One region of the Mesorhizobium sp. M0862 genome, then DNA from elsewhere that is predicted to be linked to it. Evidence: predicted binding sites of a transcription regulator. Region 1 holds the regulator's gene; each other region holds the start of a gene.

Region 1 (10,604 bases):
TTTCGATCCGGCGACCGCGCTGCCGGTTCAGATCTATATGTGGGCAAACGAGGCTGAGCGCGCTTTTGTCGAGCGCATGTCCGGCGCCATCATCATCCTGCTCGTCTTCCTCATGGCCATGAACATCACCGCGATCGTGCTCCGGCGCCGGTTCGAGCGGCGCTGGTAGAAAAAAGGCAATTTGGTATGAACATCATGACCGAACAGTCCCTTGAGAATGCAGTGGGCGACAAAATGAACGCCAAGTCGAACGAAGTCATCAAGATGCGCGGCGACAAGGTCGGCGTCTTCTACGGCGAGAAGCAGGCGTTGTTCGACGTCAATCTCGACGTCCGCCAGAACCAGGTGACGGCGCTGATCGGCCCGTCCGGCTGCGGCAAGTCGACCTTCCTGCGCTGCCTCAACCGCATGAACGACACCATCGATTCGGCGCGGGTGACCGGCAAGATCACGCTCGATGAAGACGACATCTACGACAAGAACATCGATGTCGTCGAACTGCGCGCCCGCGTCGGCATGGTGTTCCAGAAACCCAACCCGTTCCCGAAGTCGATCTACGAGAACGTCGCCTACGGCCCGCGCATCCATGGGCTGGCCAAGCGCAAGTCCGACATGGACCAGATCGTCGAGCAGAGCCTGAAGAAGGCGGCGATCTGGAACGAGGTCAAGGACCGCCTGCAGGAGCCCGGCACCGGCCTGTCCGGCGGCCAGCAGCAGCGCCTGTGCATCGCGCGCGCCATCGCCGTGTCGCCGGAGGTGATCCTGATGGACGAGCCCTGCTCGGCGCTCGATCCGATCGCCACCGCCCGTGTCGAGGAGCTGATCGACGAACTGCGCCAGAACTACACGATCGTCATCGTCACCCACTCGATGCAGCAGGCGGCGCGCGTGTCGCAGCGCACGGCGATGTTCCATCTCGGCTATCTCGTCGAGGAGGGCGCCACCGACAAGATGTTCACCAACCCCGACGACAAGCGCACCCAGGACTACATTACCGGCCGCTTCGGCTGAGCCGTCCGGCGGGTGGATTTTCAGGCACGAGGACCAAGATCATGGGTGAACATACCGTCGCCTCCTTCGATGAAGAGCTCGGGCAGATCAGCAAGCTGATCCGCGACATGGGCGATCTGGCAGGCTCGATGGTCAGCGGCTCGACCAGGGCGCTGCTCAATTCGGACAATGCGCTGGCACAGCGTGTCGTTTCCGACGACGCCATCATGGATGCGCGCCAGCGCGAACTGGACGACCGCGCCATCACGCTGATCGCCAAGCGCCAGCCGATGGCCAACGATCTGCGCGCCGTGGTCGGCTCGATCCGCATGGCCGGCGACCTCGAGCGCATCGGCGATCTCGCCAAGAACATCGCCAAACGCGTCGGCACCGTGGGCTTGAGCGTCACGCCGCGCGACCTCTCGCACTCCATCGATGCCATGGCGCAGCTGGTGCTGATCCAGGTGCAAGGCGTCGTCGAGGAATATGCCGCCACCGATGCGGCAGCTCTTGCAAAACTCAGGAATGACGACGAGCGCATCGACGTCAAATACACGTCCGTGTTTCGTGAGCTCTTGACCTACATGATGGAAGACCCTCGCAACATCACCGCCTGCACGCATCTCTTGTTCTGCGCCAAGAATCTTGAGCGCATCGGCGATCATGTCACCAACATCGCCGAAAATGCGTATTATGTGCTGACCGGCCAGCAATTGCCCGCCAATCGTCCGAAGCAGGACGAGACGGCGATGGCCACGCCGGCCTGATGAGGGTGAACTGCCTATGATCGCGCCACGCATCATGGTCGTGGAGGACGAGGAGCCGCTAGGCGTGCTCCTCCGCTACAACCTCGAATCCGAAGGCTATCACGTCGAGGTGGTGACACGCGGCGACGAGGCCGAGATCCGCCTGCAGGAAAACGTGCCCGATCTCCTGGTGCTCGACTGGATGGTGCCCGCTGTTTCCGGCATCGAGCTCTGCCGGCGGCTTAGAGTGCGGCCCGAAACCGAGCGGCTGCCGATCATCATGCTGACCGCGCGCGGTGAGGAAAGCGATCGCGTGCGCGGCCTGTCCACCGGTGCCGACGACTATCTGGTCAAGCCATTCTCGACGCCGGAGTTCATGGCGCGCGTGAAGGCGCTGCTGCGCCGGGCCAAGCCGGAAGTGCTGTCCAGCGTGCTCAAGGTCGGCGACATCGTGCTCGACCGCGAGTCGCACCGTGTCTACCGCAAGAAGAGCGAGATCAGGCTCGGACCGACCGAGTTCCGGCTGCTCGAATTCATGATGCGCCATCCCGGCCGCGTGTTCTCGCGCAGCCAGCTGCTCGACAATGTCTGGGGCGAGACGATCTACATCGACGAGCGAACCGTCGATGTCCATGTCGGGCGCTTACGCAAAGCGGTCAACAACGGCCGCATGCCGGATGTCATCCGTACCATTCGCGGCGCCGGCTACGCGATCAGGGAAGACTAGGATGCTGCGCGTCGCGCCGTTGCCGGCCATTCAGGCGACATGCTTGCCGGATTTGGCCTGAATGCCCGGCGCGAAAATCTCCTGATCGACGAAGCCGAGCGCGCGCATGGCACAGCCTTCGCGGATCAGCGGCAGCTCGTTGGGCTCGGTGTCGAAGGAGATCGATTTCGAGTGCTGGCCGCCGGCGGTCTGGGCGATCGCTTCGCGCAATGCCGGCTCGATCAGGTCGAAGGCGGCGGCGCTGACGCCAACCATGGCGACAGGCGCCGGGTCGATCAGCGCAAACAGGCTGCCGAGGCCGAAGCCGAGCGCCTCACCGGCCTTGCGATAGGCTTCGCGCTCCGGGCCATCGGTTTCGCGGGCGCGCGCGGCGAGTGCGCGCATATCAGCGTCGCCGATATCGACCGGCTCGGCATCTTCGCTCATCATTTTGGCGCTGCGCCAGATGGCGTAGTTTCCGGCATAGGCCTCGACGCAGCCGCGCCGCCCGCAGCGGCAGAGCGCGCCGCCCGGACGGTGGATCATGTGGCCGAACTCGCCGCCGGAGGAATGGGTGCCGGTGAACAGTTCGCCTTTCAGCACCAGCCCCATGCCGATGCCGTGCGACAAGAGGATCGCGATGAAATTGTCGCGGTAGCGCTCGGGCTGGCGCCATTGCAGGGCCACCGCCATCATATTGCAGTCGTTCTCCATGGTGGCAGGAATGCCGAATTCCGCTTCCAACATGTCGGCGAAGGCAATGTCGGTCAGTGGCGTGATTGGCGACCACAGCATGGCCCGCGCCTGCGAATCGGTGATGCCCTGGATGCCCATGGCAATGCGGGCGATGCTCTGGACATCGAGGTCCGGGTCCGCGAGACGCCGCCCGACGATTGCTACGCATTCGCCGATCAGCTCGTCGCGCGGCATGGTCAGCGTGTCGAGCCGGCGCTGTTCTTCCGCGACCACCTGGCCGGCATAGTCGATGACGGTGACGGAGAGGAAGTTCAGCGACAGCACCACGGTCATGACCGCCGCCGCTTCCGGGTTGAGGCCAAGGCCGACCTGCGGCCGGCCGCGTTTCAGCGAGCCGGTCTCGCCAGGCTTGCCTTCAATCAGGATGCCTTCTTGAATCAGATCAGACGAGATTGCCGATATCGTCGAATGGCTGAGGCCGGTGGTCGCCGCAATCTCGGTCCGCGACGGCTGGCCGGCCCGGCGCACGGCCGAAATCACCATCGCACGGTTGCGACGGCGCAGATCGTCGTGGCGGATCCCAACCGACATTTGTTTTCCTCCCGGCCTCCTCGCGCCTCATGATAGTGAAGGCGTTCGACGGCACCAGCCAAATATTGGCAGACGCCGGCAGCCCTGTCATTGTTTATTGCGGAGCTCGAAAAAATTCGGCAACGCCATCAGAATCCATCATAATCGATGTTGACAGTGCCTTATCATTGAACCAGTATTTTTTCGAGGCTCGAAAAAATTGAGCCTCTTTGTGCAGGCCTTCGGGCCGGTTTTGTCGCGCCGTGGGCGGCGCAGGGAGGGTTATAATGAACAGATTTGCAGCCGCCATGCTGGCGGGTGTCGCCATGTCGCTGGCGCTGATGTCGGTCGCGCAGGCGAAGGACAAGGTCATCGGCGTGTCGTGGTCGAACTTCCAGGAAGAGCGCTGGAAGACCGACGAGGCGGCGATGAAAACGGCGATCGAAGCCGCCGGCGACAAGTACATTTCGGCCGACGCGCAGTCCAATCCCGGCAAGCAGCTGACCGACGTCGAAAGCCTGATCTCGCAGGGCGCCAACTCGCTGATCATCCTGGCGCAGGACGCCTCGGCCATCGGCCCGGCGGTGCAGAAGGCGCTGGACGAAGGCATTCCGGTCGTCGGCTATGATCGCCTGATCGAGAACAAGGACGTCTTCTACCTGACCTTCGACAACAAGGAAGTCGGCCGCATGCAGGCCCGCGAAGTGTTCAAGGCGAAGCCCGAAGGCAACTATGTCTTCATCAAGGGCTCGGGCTCGGATCCGAATGCCGATTTCCTGTTCTCGGGCTCGATGGAAGTGCTCAAGGAAGCCATCGACTCGGGCAAGATCAAGAATGTCGGCGAGGCCTATACCGATGGCTGGCTGCCGGCCAACGCCCAGAAGAACATGGAACAGTTCCTGACCGCCAATGACAACAAGGTCGATGCCGTGGTTGCGGCCAATGACGGCACCGCCGGCGGCGTTGTCGCCGCGCTGACGGCGCAGGGCCTTGCCGGAACGGTTCCGGTCTCGGGCCAGGACGGCGACCATGCCGCCCTGAACCGCATCGCGCTCGGCACGCAGACGGTGTCGGTGTGGAAAGACGCGCGCGAACTCGGCAAGAACGCCGCCGAGATCGCCTCGCAGCTTGCCGATGGCAAGAAGACGGGCGACATTGCCGGCGCCAAGGACTTCACCACGCCTGGCGGCAACACCGTCAAGTCGCTGTTCCTGACCCCCGTCGCGATCACCAAGGACAACCTCAACGTCGTCATCGACGCCGGCTGGATCAAGAAGGACGAAGTCTGCACAGGCGTCGCCGCCGGCAGCGTCGCGGCTTGCAACTGATCTCGACCACTTGAACAAATTAGGCGCCGCGGCTGTCAAGCCGCGGCGTTTTCTCTACGAGAATTGTGTGTTTCCGCCATCGGCGGCAAACTTCTAGGCTGTGGTCCGGCATCCGCGCCAGACGGCAAGCCGCTGGAGGACATCATGACCGACACGACCTCAAATCCGCAGGCCGATACGGCACGAGCGTCTGAACTCGGCGCGGTCGCCCGGTTCCTGAAAGCGACCGAGCTCGACACGCGCATGCTCGGCATGGTCGGCGCGCTGCTGGTCATCTGGGTCGGCATACATATCCTGTCGGGTGGGCTTTTCCTGACGCCGCGCAATCTTTGGAACCTGTCGGTGCAGACGTCCTCGGTCGCGATCATGGCGACCGGCATGGTACTGGTCATCGTCATGCGCAACATCGACCTTTCGGTGGGCTCCGTCGAAGGCGTGATCGGCATGATCATGGGCGTGGCACAGGCCGAATTCCTCATTCGCGTCATCGGCTTCCAGCTTGGAAACCCCTGGCTCTGGGTCGTCGCGCTTGCCGCCGGCGTGGTGCTTGGTCTGCTGATCGGCGCGTTCCAGGGCTTCATCATCGCCTATATGCAGGTTCCGGCCTTCATCGTGACGCTTGGTGGCCTGCTGGTCTGGCGTGGCATGGCATGGCTCATCACCAGCGGGCGCACGGTCGCGCCACTCGACGCCACCTTCCAGCTGATGGGCGGCGGACCACGCGGCTCTATTGGCGCCGCTGCCAGCTGGATCGTCGGCATCGTCGCCTGCGCGGCGGTCGCCTTCGCGCTGCTCAACGGTCGCTCTCAGCGCAAGCGCTTCAGCTTTCCACTGCGCCCCGTCTGGGCCGAGACCCTGCTTGGCGTGGTCGCTTGCGCGGCCATCCTCGGCGCCGTGTGGATCGCCAATTCCTATCCATGGCCGATCGGCATCGTGCGCCAGTACGCACAGCAGAACGGCATCACCGTTCCCGAAGGCGGGCTGTTCATCGCGCATGGCATCGCCATACCGGTGCTGATGGCGGTGATTGTCGGCATCATCATGACGTTCATCACCAAGCGCACGCGTTTCGGCCGCTATGTCTTCGCCATCGGCGGCAATCCGGAGGCAGCGGAACTCGCCGGCATCAACACGCGCTGGGTGACCATGAAGGTGTTCATGATCATGGGTGTGCTGGCTGCAATCAGCGCGGCGATCTCGTCGGCCCGTCTCAATGCGTCAACCAACGCGCTGGGCACGCTGGACGAGCTTTTGGTTATCGCGGCAGCCGTCATCGGCGGCACGTCGCTCGCGGGCGGCGCCGGAACGGTGATGGGCGCCATGCTCGGCGCGCTTCTGATGCAGTCGCTGCAATCCGGCATGGTTCTGCTCGGCATCGACTCGCCGCTGCAGAGCATTGTCGTTGGTGCAGTCCTGGTCATCGCCGTCTGGCTCGACACCGTCTATCGCAAGCGCGTCTAGGGAGGAACGATTATGGAAAAAACTGCTCCCACCGGTACGCCACTGATCGACATGCGCAACATCTCGATTGCCTTCGGTGGCATTCGCGCCGTCGACGATGCGTCCATCGATCTTTTCCCGGGCGAAGTGGTGGCGCTGCTTGGCCACAACGGCGCCGGCAAGTCGACGCTGATCAAGATCCTGTCGGGCGCCTACAAGCGCGATGCCGGCCAGATATTGGTCAACGGCCAGGAGGCTTCGATCTCCAATCCGCGCGACGCCAAGAAATACGGGATCGAAACGATCTACCAGACGCTTGCGCTGGCCGATAATGTCGATGCCGCCGCCAACCTCTTCCTCGGCCGCGAACTGATGACCGCGTGGGGGACACTCGACGATGTCGCCATGGAAGCCGAGGCTCGCAAGGTGATGGGCCGGCTCAATCCGCGCTTCCAGCGCTTCAAGGAGCCCGTGATCAAGCTATCGGGCGGCCAGCGCCAGTCGGTGGCGATCGCACGCGCCATCCTGTTCAACGCCCGCATCCTGATCATGGACGAACCGACGGCCGCGCTTGGGCCGCAGGAGACGGCGCAGGTCGGCGAACTGGTCAAGCAGCTCAAGGCCGACGGCATCGGCATTTTCCTGATCAGCCACGACATTCACGACGTGTTCGAGCTGGCCGATCGGGTCTGCGTGATGAAGAACGGCCAGGTCGTCGGCACCGCACTCACCGCCGATGTGACCCAGGACGAAGTGCTCGGCATGATCATCCTGGGAAAGTGCCCGCCCGGCGCCATTCCCGGTCCGGGTGCGCTTAAGATCGCGGCCTGAGACCACGCTGCCATCAGCTGCCATGTTCACTGACGTGCGATCAGTAAGCGGCTAAATATACATGATGGGCCAGCTGTCATGATGGCTTGGCCGCGCCATTGTCTTGCCGCGGCGACTTGCCCATAAAGGTTACCGAACCGTCCATGGGCCTGCGTTGAAGAAGTTTTTCCCGATCCTTGCCTTCATTGCCGTTGCACTGATCAGCCTTACGATGGCGGGCTTCGCCTATTTCGCCACGCAGGAAGCGGCGCGCATCAAGTTCGAGGCGACCGCCGACGACGCGCTCAACCGCATCGAAAGCCGTATCGATCTGCATCTGTCGCTGCTGCGCTCGACGCAGGCGCTGTTCGACGCCCGCAACGGCGAGATTTCAGGTAGCGAATTCAAGGGCTTCTTCGGCGCCCTCAATGTCGATAACAATTTCGCCGGCCTGCGCGGTATCGGCTATCTCAGGCTGGCCAAGACCGGTGACGAAGCGGCGGTCGAGCGCGACATGTTGCGTGACCGCGGCGCCGCCCACACGATCTATCCGGACACGACACAGCCGTGGCGCACGCCCGTCGTGCTGTTCGAGCCGCTCGACCCTGCCGACGAATCCACCATCGGCTACGACATGTTCACCGAGCCGGTGCGGCGCGAGGCGATCGAAAAAGCGATGGCCGATGACGCACAGCACGCAAGCGGTCTGGTCCAGCTCGGCCAGGACACGGGCGCGGCGCAGACCTTTACCGGTTTCCTGGTCTTCGTCAGGCTCAATGTCGAAACCGCGCCGGATGGTATCAACGCGTCCAGATCATCGACATCAGGCCTTCTCTACGCGGCCTTCCGCGCCCGCGACCTGTTCCAGACCGCGCTCAGCCGCACGCCTTTGCTGCCGGTCAACACCGCGGTCTATGACGGCACGGCCGACGCCGACAATCTTCTGTTCCAGTCGGAAACGCCGCCGGTTGCGAGCTTTGGCGACAGGCTGTTGGTGACGCGCAAGATCATCGTCGCCGGTCGGCCGTGGACGGTGCTGTTTCGGCCGACAAGCGCATTTTCGCAACCGTCCTCGCGCGCCATTCCGGTCATGCTCGGGCTGTTCGGCCTGCTTCTGGCCGGCGCCATAGCGTTGGTGGCCCGCTACCAGGAGCGCGCCTACGACGCCAAGTCGCTGCTGCATGAAACGACGGAAAAAAGCCTGCTCGAAAAGGATTTGATGCTGCAGGAGATGAAGCATCGAATCAAGAATTCGATCACGCGGGTGCTGGCGATTGCGCGCCAGACGGCGGCGCAAGCAACCGACGTGCAGGAGTTCTCAACTTCCTTTTCGGCCCGCCTGCAGGCAATGGCGGCTTCCCAGGACATGCTGACGCGTTCGCGCTGGCAGAAGGCCGATCTTGGCGACCTGCTGCGCATCGAGCTCGGCCAGGTATTCGGCAAGGAGCTTCCGGAAGGGATATTGTCAGGGCCTCAGGTGCTGCTCGACGAGAGGACGACGCAGGCGCTTGGCCTGACCTTTCACGAACTGGCGACGAATGCGCTGAAATATGGCGAGGCCGGCAATTCCGTGGGTGCGCTGAAGGTCGACTGGTCGTTCGAGGGGCGCGGGTCCGAGCGGATGCTGGTTCTGAACTGGCGCGAGGCCGGGCAGAAGGAACTCGAAGCGCCGGCGAAGACCGGCTTCGGCACCAAGCTGATCGACCTCAATGTCACGCGCGAATTGCGCGGCACGATTGCCCGAGATTTTCGCGTCGATGGGCTTACGGTGGAAATCAAGATCCCGCCGCCTGATGCAGGCAAACAAACGGAGACCGGCTGACCGGTCTCCGTCTCGATTGTCTGACGCTTTTGAAGCGGATCAGCAGCGAGCGGTGTAGAGCCGGCCGCGATTGTCGCGATACTGGCAATAGCCGTTGCGCAGGTTGCGCACCAGCAGACCGGAACCGGCGCCAACGGCTGCGCCGATCAGCGCACCCTTGCCGCCGCCGATCAGTCCGCCGGCCAAAGCACCGACACCGGCGCCGACGCCGACATCCTGCTCGGTCGTGCTGCAGCCGCTGACGGCGACCACCGCAACCATGGCAATAATCAATTTCCGCATAGAATCTCTCCTCACTTTGTCCTCACTTTAGTAAGCTCCAGCCGCTATTTAGCACGAAACAGCAGCCTTTGCCCGCTCGATCTTATTGTTGGCTAAGAGAGTCTTTTTCGCGGCGCGTGGCGTTCGATGCGACCACGACACTGGAAATCTGCAAAGACGCGTCGAGGGTGCCGTCCGGGCGCACGTTCCAGACGATCTGGTCGTAATCATCTTCCAGCGCGGGGTCGACCCTAAGACATTTGGCAACGACGTGCTCGGCCTGACCCTGCACGTCGCCGGCAGCGAATGGACGTTCTGCCGTGCATGCTTCGGCGGTTTCGAAAACACTGACCGGCACCGGCAGTTCACGGCATTCGGTCATGTTGTTCGAACAGCCAATTACCAAAAGCAAAGCGGCGATGTGTTCCACGGCGACACGTCCTCTCGCCATAAGAACGGTCCACAGCCGTCAAAGTTCCTGTGCCGAAAGGGCGTTAATAATTCGTCGGCTACGAGCTGGACAGTTTCTGAGCCAGGCTGCTTGGGAGCAGCGTGAACCTGAGCATCTGGCTCAGACCAATTGCGACGCCACGATCAGCACAACAGCGGCGACGAGCGCGACAGCGGTGACGCGAAGCAAGGGATGCCAGGCGTGCTGCAAAGGCGAGGCTGAAGCGTCAGGATCCTGAAAGCCGCTCATCGACACCCGGGCGGCCTGCTCCAGCCTGTTCATATCGGCAACCGTCATGATCATTCCTCCCATACTCGCGTTGCAGGCTGCGGCCGAAACATCGGTTGAATCGGTCAAGATCCAGCAATCTCTGGGAACCACAGCATCGGATTTTATGGTGAACAGCCGGTTAAGGAATCCCGCCGCTCATTCGGTTTCGAAATTGCCGTGCGGAACGACGAGGCGATATTCGAGGCGGTCACTGGTGATCTCCAGCGTCGCCGTGCCGTTCAGCGATGCCGGCACGACACGTTCGAGGGCAACGCTGCCGAAGCGTTTCTCGGTGCGCCTGTTATCATTGGCGACAATGGCCTCGACCCAGGTCAGCGACAAAGCCGGCTTGTCTGCGGCCTCTGCGACGTTCGACAGATCGGCGGTTACCTCGACAAAGCCGTCCGGCCGCGCCAGGGCGCCGTAGCTGAATGAATTGACGGCGAGTTCGTGCATTGCCAGTCCAATATGAATGGCCGCGTTGGGATTGAGGTAGGGGTTGACGCCATTGAAG
Region 2 (10,604 bases), on a different contig from region 1:
CGTAGCGCTGGTAGTACCACTGCCCGACCTCGGTCGGGGTCGGCTTGGTCAGCGCCACGTTGCGCGCGGTTCGAGGATTGAGATACTGGCGCAGCACCGAGATGGTGCCGCCCTTGCCGGCGGCATCGCGCCCCTCGAACAGCGACATCACTCTGCTGCCGGTCGCCTGCAGCCAGGCCTGCGCCTTGACCAGTTCGATCTGCAGCCGCTCCAGCGTCTCGTCATACTCCTCGCTCTTCATTTTCTTGTCGTAGGGGTAGTCGCCTGCGGTCAGTTTGTGGTCCTCGATCCAGCTGGGAAGTTCGGGGTTTTCGATGTCGAACTCCCGCTCCTTGCCGTCCACCTTGATCTTCAGCGGCCCCTTTGCCGGCTCTGCGGCGGGACTTTCCTTGGCTTTTTTCATCGAGACGAACCTTTCCAGCTTGCGGACTCATGCTATGGGGGGCCTCAAACCCGGTCCAGCGGAAGTTTCGGCGGGACCGGCGCAGAAGCACGGAAAGCACGAATGGCTGACACCGGGGCAGAGCGGACAACCAGGGGGCAGGCCGTCGCCGGCCGGCTGTGGAACAGCCGATGGCTGCTTGCCGCCGGTGCGATCGCTATCCTGGCCGTTTATGGTTTTGCCGGTATCTCCGCCTATGTCGTCCTGGCTGCGTTGACGGTGCTGCTGGCTGCCGCGCTTCTGCCAACCGGTGGCGCCAGCCGGTCTGCTGAGAAGACCATTGCCACGGTCGAGGCGAGCGGGCTGCAGCGGCTTTCCGGCGAATATCTTGCGGCTGCCGTTGCCGATCCGCTGATCATCTTCGACCGCACCGCCACCATCGTCCACGCCAATGCCGCCGCCTTTGCCGCCTTTGTCGGTATCGCGCCCGGCCTGTCGCTGTCGCTAAAATTCCGCGCGCCGGAAATGCAGGCCTTGCTCGACGGCGTGCTGTCGGGAGCCGTCGCCTCGGATGCCGTCGACTACACCGAGAAGCTGCCGGTGGAACGCGCCTACCGGGTCAGCGCATCCTCGGTCGGCCACGCCACAGATCTCTATGTGCTGGTGTTCAAGGACCAGAGCGAGACGCGCCGCATCGATCGCATGCGCGCTGACTTCATAGCCAATGCCAGCCACGAGCTGCGCACCCCGCTTGCTTCGATCTCGGGCTTCATCGAGACGTTGCGCGGCCCGGCCCGCAACGATCCGGCGGCGCGCGAGCAGTTCCTGCAGATCATGCAGAACCAGACCGGCCGCATGGCGCGCCTCATCGACGATCTCCTGTCGCTGTCGAGGCTTGAAATGAAGCCTTACCTGAGGCCGGGAACCGAGGTCGATCTGCGCCAGACCATCGACAGCGTCATCGATTCACTAGGCCCGCTCGCCAGCGAGAACGGCGTCGTCATCGACCGCGACTACGCCGAGGGGCCGCTCGACGTGCCCGGAGACCGCGACGAGCTGTTCCAGGTGTTCGAGAATCTCTTGGAAAACGCCTGCAAATACGGCCAGCCTGGCGGACGCGTCACAGTGTCGATCGCGCGGGGCGAGGCCGGCCCGGAACCGGGCATCGATGTCACCATCAGGGACTATGGCCCGGGCATCCCGGAAGAGCACATACCGCGCATTACCGAGCGCTTCTATCGCGTCGACGTGGAGAGCAGCCGCACGCAGAAAGGCACCGGTCTTGGCCTGTCCATCGTCAAGCATATTCTGACGCGCCACAACGCCCGGCTTTCGATCAAGTCGGAGGTTGGCAAGGGCGCGGCGTTCACGGTCCATTTGCCGGCAGGCTGAGGCGGTACTATCTGCTAACTGCCTGTTTCTTCTTTCTGTCATCCGGCTAGCGTATCAGCACAGGGTCGAGGAAACGACTCAAAAGGCCAAAGATTTAAGGAAGGCATTTCGCCCATGCAGTCCGTACACATTGTCAGCGCCTATGACGAAGAGCTGAAATACCTGGCGAAGCGCATCGCTGCGATGGGCGGCCATGCCGAGCGCATGGTCGAGCAGGCGATCCATGCGCTGGTCAATGCCGATCCCGGCCTCGCCCAGAAGGTCATTCGTGACGACATCGTGCTTGACGATGGCCAGCGCGAAATCGACGACAAAGCCATCGTCATCATCGCCAAGCGCCAGCCCATGGCGACGGATCTGCGCGAGATCGTCGGCGCCATCCGCATTTCGGCCGACCTCGAACGGGTCGGTGACCTCGCCAAGAACGTCGCCAAGCGTGTGGTCAGCGTCATTGACGGCCGCCAGCCGACCAGCCTGTTTCGCGGCCTCGAGGCGCTTGCCGAACTCGCTTTGACCCAGCTCAAGGAAGTGCTCGACGTCTATGCCTCGCGCTCGGTCGAGAAAATAGGCTTCGTTCGCGACCGCGACGACCAGATCGACGCCATGTACACCTCGCTGTTTCGCGAGCTTTTGACCTACATGATGGAAGATCCGCGCAACATCACGCCGTGCACGCATCTGCTGTTTTGCGCCAAGAACATCGAGCGCATCGGCGACCACGCCACCAACATTGCCGAGACGATCTACTACATCGTCACCGGCGAGCAGTTGCCGGCCGAGCGTCCAAAGGGCGACAAGACCGACAAGGTTGCCCTTCCGGCGCTGCCGGTGAAGTGATCGCGCTCCCCTCGAACGCTTAATCATATTGCGCTAAACTACCTGGATGTTAGCGTCTCGGTTCCTGGCCAAGGCCAGGCGCTCAGGAGGCTGCGATGGAATATGTCCGAGAGTTCAAGCCGGCGCCGGCATCGTCCGGCATCATCGCGTCGAGCGTCTACACCGCCGGCAAGCGCATCGCCGACATTCCGATCGAAGAAGCCGGCGAATGGGCCAAGAAGTCGGGCCATGTCGTCTGGATCGGGCTGCTCGAACCCGACCGCGAGCTTCTGCTGCGCGTCAAGGCGCAATTCCATTTGCATGAGCTGGCGATTGAAGACGCCGAACATCCGCACCAGCGGCCGAAGATCGAGCAATATGGCGATGCGCTGTTCATCGTTGCCCGCACTGCACAGCTGATCGACGGACGCGTCACCTTCGGCGAGACGCATCTGTTCGTCGGCTCAGGCTATATCGTCAGCGTCAGGCATGGTCCCTCGACCTCATACGCCGCCGTGCGCCAGCACTGGGAAAGCTGTCCGCACTCATTGGCCAAGGGCGAGGATTTCGTCCTCTACGCCATCCTCGACTTCATCGTCGACAACTACATGCCGGTGCTAGAGCAGATCGAGGACGAGGTCGAGGCGATCGAGGACAGGGTGCTGCTGAAGCCGATGACCGGTCCCGACATCGAGCGGCTCTATATGCTGCGCCGCGATCTGTTGCGCCTGCGCAATGCGGCGCTGCCGCTGGTCGAGGTCTGCCGCCGGCTGACCAGCGCCGAACTGCCGCAGATCCATACCGCAATGCATCCGCTGTTTCGCGATGTCACCGACCATATCCGCACCGTGCAGGAAAAGATCGACAGCCTGCGCGAGGTTCTGGCGTTCGCTTTCGAAGCCAGCCTGCTGGTCGGCCAGAGCCAGGAAACCGCGAACACCAAGAAGCTGGCCTCATGGGCGGCGATCCTGGCGGTGCCGACGGCGCTCGCCGGCATTTACGGCATGAATTTCGACGACATGCCGGAACTGAAGATGCAATACGGCTATCCCGTCGTATTGGTCTCGATCGCGCTGATCTGCTCGTTTTTGTATTGGCGATTTCGGAAGAGTGGGTGGCTGTGATGGTAGGCAGTAGGCAGTAGGCAGTAGGCAGTAGGCAGTAGGTAGTAGGCAGTAGGCAGTAGGCAGAATAAGGTGGCGCCTCACGAGCGCTACCCCATTCCCTACTGCCCAGTCCCCAATCCCTATTCCTAACTACCGGCTCCTGCGCCGCTCTGAAGCCGGCTGGAACGCCACCCTTGCGTGGTACTTGCAGTAAGGTCCGGTTTCAGCCGCCTCGTTGCCGCAGAAGTTGAAGTCTTCCGACAGCGGGTCGCCATTCGGCCATTTGCAGGTGCGCTCGGTGAGATCGGTGAGCTGCAGATGCCGCGAGATCGGCACGACGACGTTTTCGACCGGGCGGATGTAGTGGCGCGCCACTGGCTCGGCGTCGAACTGCGCCTGCAGCGCGTTCGCCCCGATCGAAGTCGTGACATGGCGCTGCGCGGTTGCGGCGCGCGGCACCGATTTCTGGATCGAAGATCCCTGCGTTGTCTTCTTCTGACGCGCCGGCGTCGCGGTCGAGCGTCCGCGGCCCGACAGCTTCAGCCGGTGCACCTTGCCGATGACCGCGTTGCGGCTGACCCCGCCGAGTTGGGCGGCGATCTGGCTTGCGCTCAAGCCCTCCGACCACAGTTTCCTGAGAAGTTCGACCCGCTCGTCAGTCCAGTTCATGAGACCGCGCTCCTGCTATGTGTGCGGCAGCCGGAATCCGTTCCCGACCCGGCAATCTTTGCCGGGGCAGACACCACATATATTAGGTGATTAGGTCCGCCGCACGAAATCTAGTTATTTCCCGACTACAATTACCTCATGTGTTGACTCGGTGACAAGAGTCCCAGGTGCAACACGAATCGGTTTTTTAGGTTTTCCCCAACTTGCCCGGTCGCTTATGAGCCGGCGTCTCGTCGGGAGCTTGCCGCGCGCCTCTGCGCGACGTTTTCGTTGACTTCATGGCCGAAAAACACGATAAGCCGCAAAGGCCGCCGCTTTGGCGGCTTTTTTGATTTTTCCGGTACCGGAGACGCATATAATGAGCGGTTCGGCGCTTTACGAGACCTTTGCCCGCGCCCCTTTGGCCTTCGACCATGGCGAAGGCACCTGGCTGGTTACCGACAAGGGCGAGCGATATCTCGATTTCGCTGGCGGCATCGCGGTCAATTCGTTGGGCCACAGCCATCCGCATCTGGTCTCGGCGCTGACCGAACAGGCGGCCAAGCTCTGGCACGTCTCCAATCTCTACGAGATCCCGGGGCAGGCCCGGCTCGGCGAGCGGCTGGCTGACGCCACCTTCGCCGACAAGGTGTTCTTCACCAATTCCGGCGCCGAGGCGCTCGAATGCGCGATCAAGACGGCGCGGCGCTACCAGTTCGTCAAGGGCCATCCCGAGCGCTTCCGGGTCATTACCTTCGAAGGCGCCTTCCACGGCCGCACGCTGGCGACCATCGCCGCCGGCGGCCAGTACAAATATCTCGAAGGCTTCGGCCCCAAGGTCGAAGGCTTCGACCAGGTCGGCTTCGACGACATCGACGCCGCCGAGAAGGCGATCACACCAGAGACCGCCGCGATCCTGATCGAACCGGTACAGGGCGAGGGCGGCATCCGCCCGGTGCCGACGCAATCCTTGAAGCGGCTGCGGCAGCTCTGCGACCAGCATGGCCTGCTGCTGATCTTCGATGAGGTCCAGTGCGGTATCGGTCGCACCGGAAAGCTGTTCGCGCATGAATGGACCGGCGTGACGCCCGACATCATGGCGATTGCCAAGGGCATTGGCGGCGGCTTCCCGATGGGCGCGTGCCTCGCCACCGACGACGCTGTCGTCGGCATGACGGCAGGCGTGCATGGCACCACTTTCGGCGGCAATCCGCTGGCCATGGCGGTCGGCAACGCTGTGCTCGACGTCGTGCTGGAAGACGGCTTCCTCGAAGACGTCCAGCGCAAGGCATTGCTGATGAAGCAGGGCCTGGCGGCGGTCGCCGACGAATTTCCTGATGTCATCGAAGGCATCAGGGGCAGCGGCCTGATGCTTGGCCTGAAATGCGCCATGCCCAACACCAAGGTCAACATGGCGCTGCGCGACCAGCATCTGCTGGCGGTGCCGGCAGGCGACAACGTCATTCGTCTGCTGCCGCCGCTGACCGTCACCGACGCCGAGATCGGCGAAGCGCTCGATCGCATCCGCGCCGGCGCCAAGGGCCTGACCGACGCCATCGCCGCGGCCGCCGCGAAGTAATCCCGAGAACCATTCCCGATGAGCCTTCGCCATTTCACCGATCTTTCCGCCGTTTCCGAAGGCGATCTGCGCCTGATGCTGGACGATGCGGTGGTGCGCAAGGCGCGCCTCAAGGCCGGCGAACGGACCAGACCGCTCGAAGGCAAGGTGCTGGCCATGATCTTCGACAAGCCGTCGACGCGCACGCGCGTGTCCTTCGACGTCGGCATGCGACAGCTCGGCGGCGAGACCATCATGCTGACCGGCACCGAAATGCAGCTCGGCCGCTCCGAGACCATTGCCGACACCGCCAAGGTGCTGTCGCGCTATGTCGACGCCATCATGATCCGCACCACGTCGCATGAGCGGCTGCTCGAGCTGACCGAGAATGCCACGATTCCGGTCATCAACGGGCTGACCGACGACACCCATCCCTGTCAGCTGATGGCCGACATCATGACCTTCGAGGAGCATCGCGGTCCGGTTGCCGGCAAGACCATCGCCTGGACCGGCGACGGCAACAACGTGCTGCATTCGCTGCTCGAGGCCTCGGCGCGGTTCCGCTTCAACCTCAATGTCGCCGTGCCGGAAGGCAGCGAGCCGGCGCAGAAGCACATCGACTGGTCGAAGTCCAATGGCGGCAAGCTGCACTTCACCCGCTCGCCCGAGGAAGCCGTCGACCAAGCCGACTGCATCGTCACCGACTGCTGGGTGTCGATGGGCCAGGAACACCGCGCCCGCGGCCACAATGTCTTCTCGCCCTATCAGGTCAATGCGGCGCTGATGGCGAGGGCCAAGCCCGACGCCCTGTTCATGCACTGCCTGCCGGCGCATCGCGGCGAGGAAGTCACCGACGAGGTCATCGACGGTCCGCATTCGGTGGTCTTCGACGAAGCCGAGAACCGGCTCCACGCCCAGAAGGCGGTTTTGGCCTGGTGTCTGGGCGCTTGATCTCCAGGCGCTTGCTCTCCAAGCGCTTGATCCGGGGCGGCGCGATGCCTATTTGCGCCCCATCACGCAAATCAAGCGCGTTTGGACGCATGCACCCCTCCGGGCCGCATGGCCGCGCCCTGGAGCTTTGTCATGTTGGAAACGCATCAAGTGACTGAACATCACCCCAAACTCGGCGAGTTCGGCTATGCCGGCGACGATCATGTCGTGCCCTTCGAGGTAGGCCCGCTCGACGTGCGCGGCCGCACCGTGCAGCTCGGGCCGATGCTCGACGCCATCCTCAACCGTCACGACTATCCCGAGCCGGTCGCCCGCCTGCTGGCGGAAGCCTGTGTGCTGACGGTGCTGCTCGGCACTTCGCTCAAATTCGAAGGCAAGTTCATCCTGCAGACCCGCACCGACGGGCCTGTCGACATGCTGGTCGCGGATTTCTCCACGCCCTCGGCATTGCGCGCCTATGCGCGCTTCGATGCCGACCGGCTGGAGGCCCTGGTGGCCGCAGGCCAGACCTCGCAGCAGACGCTGCTGGGCAGCGGCGTTTTGGCGCTGACCATCGACCAAGGCGCGCACACGCAGCGCTATCAGGGCATCGTCCAGCTCGACGGCGAGACGCTGGAAGACGCCGCGCGCACCTATTTCCGCCAGTCGGAGCAGATCCCGACCGACCTCCGGCTGTCGGTGGCCAAGCTGCTGACGCCCGGCCCCGGCGGTGCGCGCGAGCAGTGGCGCGCCGGCGGTATCCTGGCGCAGTTCCTGCCGCAGTCACCCGAGCGCATGCGCGTGCCCGACATTTCGGGCGGCGACGGCGATCCGCGTGACGTGACGCAGGAGCCGGCCGACAATTCGTGGCGCGAGCTGGTGGCGCTGCTCGGCACCATCGAGCCGACCGAGCTGATCGACCCGACCATCGGCGCCGAGCGGCTGCTCTACAGGCTGTTCCACGAACATGGCGTGCGCGTCTTCGGCGGCGTGCCGGTCGCCGACCAATGTTCCTGCTCAAGGGACAAGATACGCGGCATCCTCGAGGGGTTTTCCGCGCAGGAGATCAAGGACAGCACCGAAGATGGCGGCATCCACGTCGCCTGCGAGTTCTGCTCGAAGCAGTACGACTTCGACCCGGCGGAGTTTGCAGCTCAGTAGCATCTCTTCCTTCTCCCCGTTCACGGGGAGAAGGTGCCCGAAGGGCGGATGAGGGGCAGCGCGAACTTTGGTGAATGGCCGCGCATAGCCTACGTCATGTGCGTGGAAGATAACCTCATGAGTCCGGCGGCGCCCCTCATTGCACTGCCGGGCATTTCTCCCCGTATAGAGATGGGGAGAAAACCCTAATTCACCGTCCGCCGCGTCCCCGGCAGATCCAGCGAAAACGCGGGAATAGCGACGTCGAACGTCTCGCCCTTTTTGTTGCGCATGGTGTAGTGGCCGACCATGAAGCCGGAGGGCGTCGAGAGCGGGCAGCCTGACGTGTATTGATAGCTGTCGCCGGGATTGAGCTCAGGCTGGTCGCCGACCACGCCGGCGCCGCGCACTTCCTCGATCCGGCCGCTGCCGTCGGTGATGTGCCAGTAACGCGACATAAGCTGCACGAAATCGTCGGACTGGTTGTCGATCGTCACCTGGTAGCCCCAGACATAACGGTTCTCCGCCGGGTCCGAGCGGTCCTCCAGGTAGAACGGTCTGACCTGCACTTCGATGTTGCGCGTGACGGCGCGATACATGGGCTGCTCCGGTTGCGCGGCAAGGAACATTTGTCGCGCTATGCGGTTTGATACGCGCACAACGGCATGTCCTGCCAGCCTCAAAGCGGAGGTGCCGACAAACAATGTCATTTAAGTGACACATGACAGTGTTGGTGTGCGCAAACCTTGCCGGCGACTCAAGGCCCATCTGTCGACTGACAAAGCAGCCGCGAGCGGCCTTTCCGGAGTGACCAGATCTCATGGAACCAGCTCTCACAGCCGCCTTCGCTTCCTCCGCTTTGCTTCTTTCCAATCTCGCCAGCATCCTGCTTGCTTCGTCGAAACTGCAAGCGCGTCGCCTTATCCCTCCGCCGTCCGACGAGCAGCCACCGGTCTCGATCGTCGTGCCGTCGCGCGGCGTGGAGCCGTTCACACAAGAGACGCTGCAGCGAGCCTTCTCGCTCGACTGGCCGCGCTACGAACTGATCTTCTGCGTCGCTCACGCCGACGATCCCGTCGTCAAACTGATAAACAGGGCGATCGTCCTGTTTCCCAACGTGCCGGCCCGGCTGCTGATCGGCGACGACCGCGTCAGCAGCAACCCGAAGCTCAACAACTGCGTCAAGGGCTGGGAAGCGGCGCGCAATCATTGGGTTATTCTGGCGGATTCCAACGTGCTGATGCCTAGGGATTACGTCCAGCACCTGATGGCGGCCTGGCGGACCAATACCGGGCTTATCTGCTCGACGCCGATCGGCTCGCGGCCGGAAGGCTTCTGGGCCGAGGTCGAATGCGCGTTCCTCAACACGCTGCAGGCGCGCTGGCAATATGCCGGCGAGGCGCTTGGCCTCGGCTTTGCCCAGGGCAAGAGCATGCTGTGGAACAAGCCGATGCTCGATACCAATGGCGGTATCCGCGCGCTGGCCGCCGAGATCGCCGAGGATGCTGCTGCAACCAAGCTGGTCAACGGACTGGGCCTGCGCGTCAATCTCGTTGCCTCGCCTTTCGAGCAACCACTGGGGCAGCGCCGACTTGCCGACATCTGGTCGCGTCAGGCGCGCTGGGCGCGGTTGCGCCGCGTCACTTTCCCGCTGTTTTTCGCACCCGAGATCCTGACCGGCGTCGCCGTGCCGTTGGCGTTGGCGCTGGTGGCGGCAGCAAGTGCCGGCATCAGCCTGCCGGCCACGGTGTTGGCCGTGCTGACGGCGGCCTACATTCCCGAATGCGCGCTGGCCGCGGCCAAGGGCTGGCATCTGTCGCTGCGCATGGTCCCGGCGATGATGGTCCGCGACATGATGCTTCCCGCCATCTGGGCGCGCGGCTGGCTGAGCGGCGCCGTCGATTGGCGCGGCAACACCATGATCATCGGCACCAAGGCAGCCGAGCTGGAAGAGGCTTCGTCGGGAGCGTGACGCCTCGCGGCCTACCCGGCTGCCTTCAGCGCCTGCGCAACGTCCTCCAGCAGATCGTCCGTATCCTCAAGACCGACCGACAGCCTGAGCGTTCCCGGCCCGATGCCAAGCTCGGCGCGAGCTTCGTCGCTGAGGTTCTTGTGCGTGGTGGTCGCCGGATGGGTGATCAGGCTCTTGGCGTCGCCGAGATTGTTGGAGATCAGCACGATGTCGAGCGCGTTCTGCAAGGCGAAGGCCGCCTGCTTGCCGCCCTTCACGTCGAGGCAGATCAGCGTCGATCCGCCCGTCATCTGCTTCTTGACGATGTCGGCCTGCGGGTGGTCGGCGCGGCCGGGATAGATGACGCGGGCGATTTCCGGCCGTCCTGCCAGGAAATCCGCGATCTTGGCCGCGCTTTCCGTCTGCTGGCGCACCCGAACCGGCAGCGTCTCCAGGCCCTTGAGCAGCGTCCAGGCGTTGAACGGCGACAGGCTCGGGCCGGTGTGGCGGAAATAGTCGTGCAAATTCTCGTCGATCCATTTCTTGTCCGACAGGATGATGCCGCCGAGACAGCGTCCCTGGCCGTCAATGTGCTTGGTCGCGGAGTAGACGACGATATGGGCGCCGAGCTGCAAGGGCTTCTGCTGCAAGGGCGTGGCAAAGACATTGTCGACGATCAGC
Region 3 (10,604 bases), on a different contig from region 1:
AAATCGCGATGCACTTCCTCAAGCGCGTCAAGATCCCCGAACAGGCCAACAAATATCCGGGCCAGCTGTCGGGCGGCCAGCAGCAGCGCGTAGCGATCGCGCGTTCGCTGTGCATGAACCCGCGCATCATGCTGTTCGATGAGCCGACCTCGGCGCTCGATCCAGAAATGATCAAGGAAGTGCTGGAAACGATGGTGGGCCTGGCCGAGGAAGGCATGACCATGCTGTGCGTCACTCACGAAATGGGCTTTGCCCGCAAGGTCGCCAACCGGGTGATCTTCATGGATCAGGGCCAGATCGTCGAACAGAACACGCCGGCCGAGTTCTTCGACCATCCGCGCCACGAGCGCACGAAGCTGTTTCTGTCGCAGATCCTGCACTGAGCATTTTCATGCGAACCAAAAGAGCCCGGCCGTAATGCGGCCGGGCTCTTTTGCTATCCGGGGTTGATCTTCTCCATTGAAACACAAAGCCGCCGCCGCATGATAAAAGCCCTGCGTTTCGTGGCCATGCTGATTATCGTGGTCGCGCTCGCTGCCACGCTCGGCACGCTGGTGCCGCGTCCGCTGTGGCCGGCGTCAGCGGCGGGTGAGGGCACGCGCCATATTCTGGTGCTGGAGAATCCGATCCACACCGACATCGCCATTCCCGTCGATGACGAGGTGCACCGGCGCTTCCATTTCTTGGTCGCTGCCGGCATCCCTGTCGACGCCCCGGAAGTGCGCTACATCGTCTTTGGCTGGGGCGGCCGGGCCTTCTATCTGGAGACGCCGAGCTGGTCGCAGCTGAAGACAGTGCCCGTCCTCAAGGCGCTGACACTGGACGCCTCGGTCATGCATGTCGATATCGCCGGGGCCATCGCCGAGCCGCACCCTGCTGTCACCGGTTTCGACATCGATGAGGAACGTTTTGCAGCGCTGCTCGACTATATCGACGCGAGTTTCCAGCAAGGGCCGCATGGTCCGGTCGTCATCGAGAACGCCGCCTATTCCAGCTTCGACCGCTTCTTCGAGGCGAACGGCCATTTCAACGCGCTGGTCGGCTGCAACACCTGGACAGCCGCCGGCCTGCGCACCGCCGGCCTGCGCACCGGCTGGTGGAACCCGCTGCCGGCCTCGCTGGGATTTTCAATGCGGTTTCATAACTAGCAGTCCTTCATCGCACCGCGACAGTGTTGGATCTTTTGAAGTCAGCGGGACAGCACCCCCCTCTGGCCAGCCGGCCATCTCCCCCGCAAGGGGGGAGATCAGCCGTTTTGCCCGCGGCGCTCCTGCTGCAACGCCGGCGATTTTGGCGAAGGCGACGGCGACATCCAATCTCCCCCCTTGCGGGGGGAGATGTCCGGCAGGACAGAGGGGGGTGGGAAGGATCGCTACGTCGACGATCTAGACTGCCGAGTGTCCGCTCGCCATCCATAGAGCCAGTCGAGGTCGGCGGCGAGCTTGTCGGGCGAGCGCATGGCCAGGAACAGATTGCGGGCGATCGCCACCGGGCCGGCAGCATGCCAGGCGAGGCGGTTTACGGCCCCACGACGCGCGGCCTTGGCGACACGCGGCCGCCGAAGATTTTCCCAGATTTGAAAACTTCTGAGCAGATCGCCAGGGAAATCGGCGATAGCGTCGGCAAGCGTGATGGCATCTTCGATCGCCATTGCCGCGCCCTGTGCGGCAAACGGCGTCATCGCATGCGCAGCGTCGCCGATCAGCGCGATGCCCTGCGGGCTCGTCCACCGCTGTTGTTCGACGGTGTGGATCGGAAAGGCCGTCCATGGGCCGGCCAGTGCCACGAGCTTCGTCAGGCCCGGCGCGGTGCCGCGCAGGGCAGCCGTGAGGATCGCGGGATCGGCATGGCCCGACCAACCTTCGGCCATGCGCTCACCCTTGGTGAAGGCGGCGAGATTGAAGGCCCGGCCTTTGCTGACGGGATAGGCGACCATGTGGAAGCCTGGATGCAGGAACGTGGTGACGCAGTCGGCGGCGCCGATCGCGACAAAGGCTTCGCCGGCGGCGCTCTCGGCCGCGATCGTGACTCGCCAGGCGAGTTCGCCCGAAAAACGGCTTTTGACGAAGTCCTCGCCTGCGAGTTGCGCCCTGACTGCCGACCAGACGCCGTCGGAGCCGACCAGCAGTTTGCCGCGTGCCTCGATCTCGCGGCCGTCCACTTCGGCGGTCACGGCGACATATTGCGCGTCTTTGACGATGCGGGTCACGCGGGCGCCGGTGATGAGCTCAATCTCCGGCCGTTCGGCCATTTGCGCCAGCAGCGCTGCCTGCAGATCGGCGCGGTGAGCGACGAGATAAGGCGCCTGCCAGCGCGCTTCGGCGGCTTGCCCAAGCGGTACCCGCGCCAGTTCGCGCAGCGTCCCGGCGTCCTTGAGCACGACCGCTTCCGGCCGCAACGCTGCGGGCAGCAGCCGGTCGAGCACGCCGAGTTTTCCAAGAATGCGTGTTGCGTTGGGCGAAAGCTGGATGCCGGCGCCGGCCGCGTCTAGGTGCTGTGCCTGTTCGATCAGCTTTACCGGATAACGCCGTCCGGCGAAGGCAAGGGCAGCGGTCAGCCCGGCGATGCCGGCCCCGGCGATTATGACCTGCCGGGACCTGATGTCTTCCATCGGGCTTGTCGCGGAAGGATCAGGCGGCCTGGTCGATATAAAGGCAACCGGCCGGCAGCGTTTCCGTCGCCCTCAGCTTCGCCGAATAGCGGTAGAGCGTCGAGCAATAGGGGCAGACCTTTTCATTGTCGTCGCCCATGTCGAGGAACACGTGTGGATGGTCGAAGGGCGGGTTGGCGCCGGTGCACATGAATTCCTTGACGCCGATGTCGATTGCCGGATGGCCCGCATCGTTCTGGAAGTGGGGAATGGAACCGCCTGCCATCGTCGTCTCCTTGATCTCGTCGAAAAGCATCTGGAACATAACAGACCTGTTTGCAAGATCGATGAAATGAAACTGTCGCAAAAGCCTGTCAGAGGATACGGTGAGCCGGTTAAGTGCATGTCCCTGAAATCGGAATGGTTTTCGCCGAAGGGCCATGCGTCACAAAAGCGTGTTAGAGGCATGGCACGTCCAGCGGCGCTCCAAGGGACGGTTGGCGGGGAAGAGCAGGAACCATGAACGAACTGAAGCCGGTGCAGAGCGAATTCATCAATGTCGAGGTGGCGAGCCCCGAGGGCGGCAACCCCGATCGGTTCGTCAACCGTGAGTTCTCCTGGCTGCAGTTCAACCGGCGTGTGCTCGAGGAATCACAGAACGAGCACCATCCGCTGCTCGAACGCGTCCGTTTCCTGTCGATTTCGGCCGCCAATCTCGATGAATTCTTCATGGTCCGCGTCGCCGGCCTTGCGGGCCAGGTGCGCGAAGGCATTGCGCTCAAGAGCCCCGACGGCCGCACGCCGGAGCAGCAGCTGGAACAATTGCTGCGCGAGGTCGAGCGGCTGCAGGAGGACCAGCAGAACAGCCTTTCGGCGCTGATGTTGCTGCTCAACAAGGAAGGCATTGAGAGCATCACCCGCGATGCACTGACCAAGGATGAGAAAGTCTGGCTGGAAGATCATTTCCAGGACCAGGTCTTCCCGGTCCTGACTCCACTGTCGATCGACCCGGCGCATCCGTTTCCGTTCATTCCCAATCTCGGCTTCTCGATGGCGCTGCAATTGCGCCATCGCAAGAATGGCGAGGAGATGAGCGCGCTTCTGCGCCTGCCGGTGGCGCTGAAGCGCTTCATCCGTCTGCCCGACCGCAAGCAGCACGTTCGCTTCATTCCGTTGGAGGAGGCTGTCGGCCTCTATATCGGCAAGCTGTTCCCCGGCTATGAGGTCAAGGGTTCCGGCACCTTCCGCATCATCCGGGACAGCGATATCGAGGTCGAGGAAGAGTCGGAAGATCTCGTGCGCCTGTTCGAGACGGCGCTGAAGCGGCGCCGCCGCGGTTCGGTCATCCGCATCGAATTCGACAAGTCGATGCCCGGCGAATTGCGCGAGTTCGTCGCCGGCGAGCTTGGCGTCTCTTCGAGCCGCATCAGCGTTCTGACCGGCCCGCTGGCGCTCAGCCAGGTTTCCGAGATCGTCGCCGTGCCGCGCGACGACCTGAAGTTCACCCCCTACAATCCGCGCTTTCCCGAGCGCATCCGCGAGCATGGCGGCGACTGTTTCGCGGCCATCCGCGAGAAGGACATCGTCGTCCACCACCCCTATGAATCCTTCGACGTGGTGGTCCAGTTCCTGCGCCAGGCGATGGCCGACCCGGAGGTGGTGGCAATCAAGCAGACGCTCTACCGCACCTCCAACGACAGCCCGATCGTGCGCGCCTTGGTCGACGCGGCCGAGGCCGGCAAGTCGGTGACCGCCCTGGTCGAGCTCAAGGCGCGCTTCGACGAGGAAGCCAACATCCGCTGGGCGCGCGACCTCGAACGCGCCGGCGTCCAGGTCGTGTTCGGCTTCCTCGAACTGAAAACCCATGCGAAAATGTCGCTCGTGGTGCGGCGTGAGGACGGCAAGCTGCGCAACTATGTGCATCTCGGCACCGGCAACTACCATCCGGTGACCGCGCGCATCTACACCGACCTGTCCTTCTTCACCACCGATCCGACGATCGCGCGCGATGTCGCCCAGCTGTTCAACTTCATCACCGGCTATGCCGAGCCGACCGATGAGATGCGGATCGCCATCTCGCCGTTTACGCTGCGCAGCCGTATCCTCAAGCACATTGCCGACGAGGTCGCCTACGCGCTGGCTGGCCGTCCGGCGCGCATCTGGATGAAGATGAACGCGCTCGTCGATCCCAACATCATTGATGCGCTCTATGACGCCAGCCGTGCCGGCGTGGAGATCGATCTCGTCGTGCGCGGCATCTGCTGCCTGCGGCCGCAGGTGCCCGGCCTGTCGGAAAACATCAGAGTCAAGTCGATCGTCGGCCGCTTCCTCGAACACAGCCGCATCTATTGCTTCGGCAACGGCCATGGCCTGCCGTCGGACGAGGCGATCGTCTACATCGCCTCGGCCGACTTGATGCCACGCAATCTCGACCGCCGCGTCGAGACCATGGTGCCGATCACCAATCCGACGGTGCATGAACAGATCCTTGGCCAGATCATGCTGGGCAACATCATGGACAACCAGCAAAGTTTCGACGTATTGGCTGACGGAACCTCCCGGCGCGTCGTGCTGGATGAGGGTGAGGAACCGTTCAACGCGCAGGAATATTTCATGACCAATCCGAGCCTGTCGGGACGGGGTGACGCGCTGAAGTCGCATGCGCCCAAGCGCATCGCGCAGTTCAAGCGTCGCAAGAAGAACAGCGGCTCATGATTTCAACGTCCCAAGGCCGGCTGCAGGATCGCCGGCCGCTGTCCATCATCGACATCGGCTCGAACTCGATCCGCCTTGTCGTCTATGAAGGGTTGGCGCGCTCGCCGACCTTGCTGTTCAACGAAAAGATGCTGGCCGGCCTCGGCCGCGGCATCGTTTCGACCGGCAAGCTCGACCCCGAGGCGGTGACGCGCTCGATGGAGGAGTTCCGCCGTTTCCGCGCGCTCTCCGACCAGGCGGGTGCGGAGCACATGTTTGTGCTGGCAACGGCCGCGGCCCGCGAAGCGATCAACGGCCCCGATTTCATCCACCGCGCCCAGGATGTGCTCAAGACCGAGATCCGCGTGCTCACTGGCCGGCAGGAGGCGCATTATTCGGCGCTTGGCGTCATTTCGGGCTTCCACCCCGCCAATGGCATTGCCGGCGATCTTGGCGGCGGCAGCCTGGAGCTTATCGACATCAATGGCGAGGCGATCGGCGACGGCATCACGCTGCCGCTGGGTGGCCTGCGGCTGCAGGACATGGCCAGGAATTCGCTCGCCCAGGCGGCAAAGATCACCCGCGACGAACTGGCGCGCGCCAAATTGTTGAAGGGCGGGCAGGGACGGCCCTTCTACGCCGTTGGCGGCACCTGGCGAAACCTTGCCCGGCTGCACATGGAAATGACCAACTACCCGCTTGGCGTCATGCACCACTATGAGATCGGTGTCGACAGCGCCGCCAATTTCCTGAAGCAGGTGGCGAAAGGCGAGATCGAGAAGGTCAAGGGCATCGAAGGCGTGTCGAAGAACCGCCGTTCGCTGCTGCCCTATGGCGCGGTCGTGCTGCAGGAGATCATGGCGGCGATGCAGCCGTCGAAGATCATCGTCTCGGCATTGGGCGTGCGCGAAGGGTTTCTCTATTCGCTGCTCGACCCTGCCGAGCAGAAGGCCGATCCGCTGGTCTCCGCTTCGGAGGAACTGGCGCGGCTGCGGTCGCGCTCGGTCACCCATGCGCATGAGCTTGTCGAATGGACGGACAAGACCTTTGCCGCCTTCGGCATCGACGAGACGGAGGATGAGGCGCGCTATCGCCACGCTGCCTGTCTGCTGGCCGATATAGGCTGGCGCGCACACCCGGAATATCGCGGCAAGCAGTCGCTCAACATCATTGCCCACGCCTCCTTCATTGGCGTCGATCACCCCGGCCGTGCCTTCCTGGCGCTGGTCGGCCTGTTCCGCCACGAAGGCGTGTTCAACGATGCGGCGCCGGAAATCCGCGGCCTGGCGACGCCGCGCTATCTCGAGCGCGCCCGCATCCTGGCGGCGGTGCTGCGCGTCGTCTATCTGCTGACGGCGGCCATGCCCGGCGTCATGCCGCGGCTGAAATGGGAAAACCGCGGCAATGGCACGTTGGCGCTGGTGCTGCCGGCCTCACTTTCCGATCTTTACGGCGAACGCCCGGCCGGACGGCTGGCGCAACTGGCGCGGATCACCAACCGCCGGCTGGTGCTGGCGGTCGAGGGTGGGCAGAGCGTGTCGGTGAAGTAGGCGCGGCCTGACAGCAAAACCATGTCGTCGTCGGCCTCGCGTTCGAGGACCGGCTTCCTCAATCCGTCGCTGCTTCGCACCGCCACCTTCCCCCTCCGGAGGGAAAGGAAGGGAGCCTCGTTGGAAAGCGTTGGCGGCAATAGGCTCGAGCCCTTCCTCTACTCCGTCGATCGGGGGAGAGGTGGCTCGGCGGAGCCGAGACGGAGTGGGGGTCGACCTGCCTCGGCGAGGGATCAACCTGGGACGATATTTGACGATATCAGACCGCGGCGCGGCGCCCGTCGATCGACCAGGCCCCGGCGCCGGCCATGGCTAGCGCCAGGAATCCACCGGCGATGGCAATATCCTTCATCAGCATCTGCTGGTGCAGGAAGGTGAGCATCGGGTCATCGCCGCCCTGGCCGTAGTGGCCGATGGAGCCTGCAACGATGCAGAAAGCGGCAAGAAGTATCGCAACGACCGGCGTCTGAAAGCCGACCAGTATCAAGAGACCGGCAATCGACTCGAACAGCCCGGTGCTCCAGGCAGCAAGCGTCGGCAATGGCATGCCGAGGCCGGCGAAATAGCCGGTCGTCCCGGCAATGTCGGCGAGCGCGTGGTAGCCGGAGGGAACGAGCAGGGCGGCGAGCAGCAGCCGGGAAATCAGAAGCAATGCATCGCGGGGCATGGTCATCTCCGTTGTCTGTCCGCCGGCTGTTTCGAGACCGATCCTAGCAGGGATGGGACGGGCGCGCGCTTGGGCAGACAACGAAAAAGCGGCGTGGAAAATTCCACGCCGCTTTTTTCAGGCTTGGGAGGGAAAGCTCAGCCGCGCTTGGCGTCGATCGAGTAGGCGCCAGGGCCCGAGGAAGCCAGCAGCAGGAAACCGCCGGTGATGGCGACGTTCTTCAGGAAATGGATCATCTGGTTCTGGTCGGCCCAGCCGGTATGGGCGACAAAGGCCGAGGCGATGGTGAAGACCGCGAGCACCCAGGCGGCGATGCGGGTCTGAAAGCCAACGAGCACGGCAAGGCCGCCGAGCAATTCGATCAGGCCGACGACAATGGCCGTTACGGTCGGCACCGGCAGGCCCATGGCGCCGAAATAGCCGGCGGTGCCCGAAATGGCGGTGAGCTTGCCGAAGCCGGAAAGCAGGAAGATGGCGGCGAGCAGGATGCGGCCGAGCAGGATGGTGGTGGAGCTGTTGGACGCGATGCCGGCGCCGGCAGCGGAAGTGTTGATGGACATGGTGGCTCTCCGAAAAGGGTTGATGTCCCGTCAGATAGACCAAGCCGACTGTTCACCAAAGCCGCCAGTCCGGCGACACATTGTTCACAGGACGTACATTTCGGGATCGTTCGACCGACGCAAAATTCTTGTCGCGGCCAGCAGCGGCGGGAGCAAATTGTCCCGCCACAAAATTCGGATTTCTAGTTGACGCAATCCCCAAGAAGAGGGCTGCGCGCTTCCCGAGGAAACGCAAGGCACTTCCCCTGGAATCGCTTAACCCGGATGCGTCATGTCCTCCGGCCGCACCAGCCGGTCGTAGTCTGCCTCGCTGACCAGCCCGGTGGCCAGTGCTTCCTCGCGCAAGGTGGTGCCCTTCTTGTGCGCGGTCTTGGCGATCTTGGCGGCATTGTCGTACCCGATCGTCGGCGCCAGCGCGGTCACCAGCATCAGCGAGCGGTCGAGCGCGGCTTTGATGTTGTCTTCGCGAGCCTCGATGCCGAGGACGCAATTGTCGGTGAAGGAGATCGAGGCGTCGGCCAACAACTGCACCGACTGCAGGAAGTTGTAGGCCATCAGCGGGTTGTAGACGTTGAGCTCGAAATGGCCCTGGCTGCCGGCGAAGGTCAGCGAGGCGTTGTTGCCGAACACCTGCACGCAGACCTGCGTCAGAGCCTCGCATTGGGTCGGGTTGACCTTGCCCGGCATGATCGAGGAACCCGGCTCGTTTTCCGGCAGCGACAGTTCGCCGAGGCCCGAGCGCGGGCCGGAGCCGAGGAAGCGGATGTCGTTGGCGATCTTGAAGAGGGCGGCGGCCGCCGCGTTGATGGCGCCATGCGAGAACACCATGGAATCGTGCGCGGCGAGCGCCTCGAACTTGTTCGGCGCGGTGACGAAGGCAATGCCGGTAATGTCGGCGATGCGCGCCGCCACCTTTTCCGCAAAGCCGACCGGCGCGTTGAGGCCGGTGCCGACGGCGGTGCCGCCCTGCGCCAGTTCCTGCAGGCCGGGCAGCGTCATCTCGATGCGCTTGATCGAAGAGGCCACCTGCGCGGCGTAGCCGGAAAATTCCTGGCCCAGCGTGAGGGGTGTCGCGTCCTGCGTATGGGTGCGGCCGATCTTGATGATGTGGGCGAAGGCCTTCGTCTTGACCTCGAGCGCAGCGTGCAGATGCTTCAGCGCCGGCAGCAGATCGTGCACGATGCGCTCGGCGCACGCGATGTGCATGGCTGTCGGGTAGGTGTCGTTCGACGACTGGCTCATATTGACGTGGTCGTTAGGGTGCACCGGCTTCTTCGAGCCCATGACGCCGCCCAGAAGTTCGATCGCCCGGTTGGAGATCACCTCGTTGGCGTTCATGTTGGACTGCGTGCCCGAGCCGGTCTGCCAGACGACCAGCGGGAAATGATCGTTCAGCTTGCCGTCGATCACCTCTTGCGCCGCCTCGATGATCGCCTTGCCGACTGCCGGATCGAGCCGCTTCAACTCCATATTGGCTTCCGCCGCCGCTCGCTTGACGATGCCGAGCGCACGCACGATCGAGGCCGGCTGCTTTTCCCAGCCTATCCTGAAATTGCCGAGGGAACGCTGCGCCTGCGCGCCCCAGTAACGGTCGGCGGCAACCTCGATGGGGCCGAACGTGTCGGTTTCGGTTCTGGTCCTGGCAGCGGTCACTTGTCTCTCCGACGATCGAATTCGGCAACGGCGTATCGCGTTGCACAATGGCCTTCAAGCAGAGATTGCGGCCGGCAGGCAGTAAATCGGTTGAAGCAGTAGCGCCGGCCTTCGGGATCCTGCACCCTCCACTTTCGTGTGAAGGAAATTGCTCCTCAGTGCGGCTTGATCCCATGAAGTGGACGGAAACTTGCGGATTTAGCTCGATAAGATCATGTCGAGCTGGCGGATTGCTCTACGCAAACTTCCCCCAGGATCAGCAATGCGCAATTCATGTCTACCTACTCTACCTACGAGCGACGCTGCCACACAAACTACCATCCGTGCCGGCGTCTCACTGGCAACAGCAGCGATGAGGTAGCTTATGCACTTGTCCTTCTGTTCAGTTTCCCGACCAAAATCCGGCATCGCATCCGGATCGAGCTTCGGATCGCGAAACCGAGAATTTCAAGTCCACCCTGGGAGCGCCTCCACATAGCCTCGGAGATTTCCAAGATGCATGGCGGCAAGGTCGAAGCCGTCTCGACGTCGCAAGAGACGCTCTTTGTTCTCCGTATTTTGCTGAAAGCGCGCCTGATCGCGGACCGTCAGCTCGGAACCTTTTTCCTCCAACGGCGCAGCTTTGTCCTGAGATAGGATCTGTAGCCGAACGGAAGTGTTCGCCGTCCGGAAGGCTTGCTTGTCCGCGCCTCCAGACGCTGGCGCACGACGCTCATCAGTCTGCAGAACGCGGGTGTTTCCAATGATTGCACCCGTTTGACGAGGTTGTCGGGCAATGGCTTTGAGCGCCAGTCGAAATAAGCCTCGTAGTCTTGCGGCGTTGCGATCAGGTGCTGGAGATAGGCTGCAAGATCGCTGGCGCTGGCGAAGGCACTGGCGTCAATAAAGGA

Evidence for each region. Region 1 encodes PhoB, which activates phosphate uptake and scavenging genes when phosphate is short. Its sites were predicted from a motif close to TGTCATNNANCTGTCAT; they were not measured.
Region 2: the regulator PhoB is predicted to act here: its motif matches at 8,677-8,693, upstream of NKI15_RS05925 (ceramide glucosyltransferase).
Region 3: the regulator PhoB is predicted to act here: its motif matches at 2,939-2,955, upstream of NKI15_RS20805 (RNA degradosome polyphosphate kinase).

The regions. Positions count from the first base shown of each region.
Region 1 covers NZ_JAMYOJ010000007.1:181,386-191,989, reverse strand. The annotation lists gene pstA (phosphate ABC transporter permease PstA) at 1-169, shown strand, start outside; gene pstB (phosphate ABC transporter ATP-binding protein PstB) at 187-1,011, shown strand; gene phoU (phosphate signaling complex protein PhoU) at 1,053-1,757, shown strand; gene phoB (phosphate regulon transcriptional regulator PhoB) at 1,774-2,463, shown strand; gene NKI15_RS13425 (ROK family protein) at 2,494-3,729, opposite strand; gene xylF (D-xylose ABC transporter substrate-binding protein) at 3,996-5,036, shown strand; gene NKI15_RS13415 (sugar ABC transporter permease) at 5,181-6,497, shown strand; gene NKI15_RS13410 (ATP-binding cassette domain-containing protein) at 6,510-7,307, shown strand; gene NKI15_RS13405 (CHASE domain-containing protein) at 7,462-9,108, shown strand; gene NKI15_RS13400 (YMGG-like glycine zipper-containing protein) at 9,148-9,390, opposite strand; gene NKI15_RS13395 (hypothetical protein) at 9,473-9,799, opposite strand; gene NKI15_RS13390 (hypothetical protein) at 9,941-10,117, opposite strand; gene NKI15_RS13385 (sensor histidine kinase) at 10,247-10,604, opposite strand, start outside.
Region 2 covers NZ_JAMYOJ010000003.1:190,443-201,046, reverse strand. The annotation lists gene ppk2 (polyphosphate kinase 2) at 1-403, opposite strand, end outside; gene NKI15_RS05965 (ATP-binding protein) at 506-1,774, shown strand; gene phoU (phosphate signaling complex protein PhoU) at 1,889-2,611, shown strand; gene NKI15_RS05955 (magnesium and cobalt transport protein CorA) at 2,707-3,714, shown strand; gene NKI15_RS05950 (GcrA family cell cycle regulator) at 3,847-4,365, opposite strand; gene NKI15_RS05945 (aspartate aminotransferase family protein) at 4,724-5,923, shown strand; gene argF (ornithine carbamoyltransferase) at 5,942-6,853, shown strand; gene NKI15_RS05935 (Hsp33 family molecular chaperone) at 6,962-7,993, shown strand; gene apaG (Co2+/Mg2+ efflux facilitator ApaG/CorD) at 8,179-8,571, opposite strand; gene NKI15_RS05925 (ceramide glucosyltransferase) at 8,793-9,944, shown strand; gene NKI15_RS05920 (O-succinylhomoserine sulfhydrylase) at 9,956-10,604, opposite strand, start outside.
Region 3 covers NZ_JAMYOJ010000014.1:13,392-23,995, reverse strand. The annotation lists gene NKI15_RS20825 (amino acid ABC transporter ATP-binding protein) at 1-383, shown strand, start outside; gene NKI15_RS20820 (TIGR02117 family protein) at 483-1,148, shown strand; gene NKI15_RS20815 (FAD-dependent monooxygenase) at 1,373-2,611, opposite strand; gene NKI15_RS20810 (zinc-finger domain-containing protein) at 2,631-2,876, opposite strand; gene NKI15_RS20805 (RNA degradosome polyphosphate kinase) at 3,110-5,305, shown strand; gene ppx (exopolyphosphatase) at 5,302-6,834, shown strand; gene NKI15_RS20795 (DoxX family protein) at 7,094-7,501, opposite strand; gene NKI15_RS20790 (DoxX family protein) at 7,639-8,061, opposite strand; gene fumC (class II fumarate hydratase) at 8,317-9,714, opposite strand; gene NKI15_RS20780 (glycosyltransferase family 10 domain-containing protein) at 10,302-10,604, opposite strand, start outside.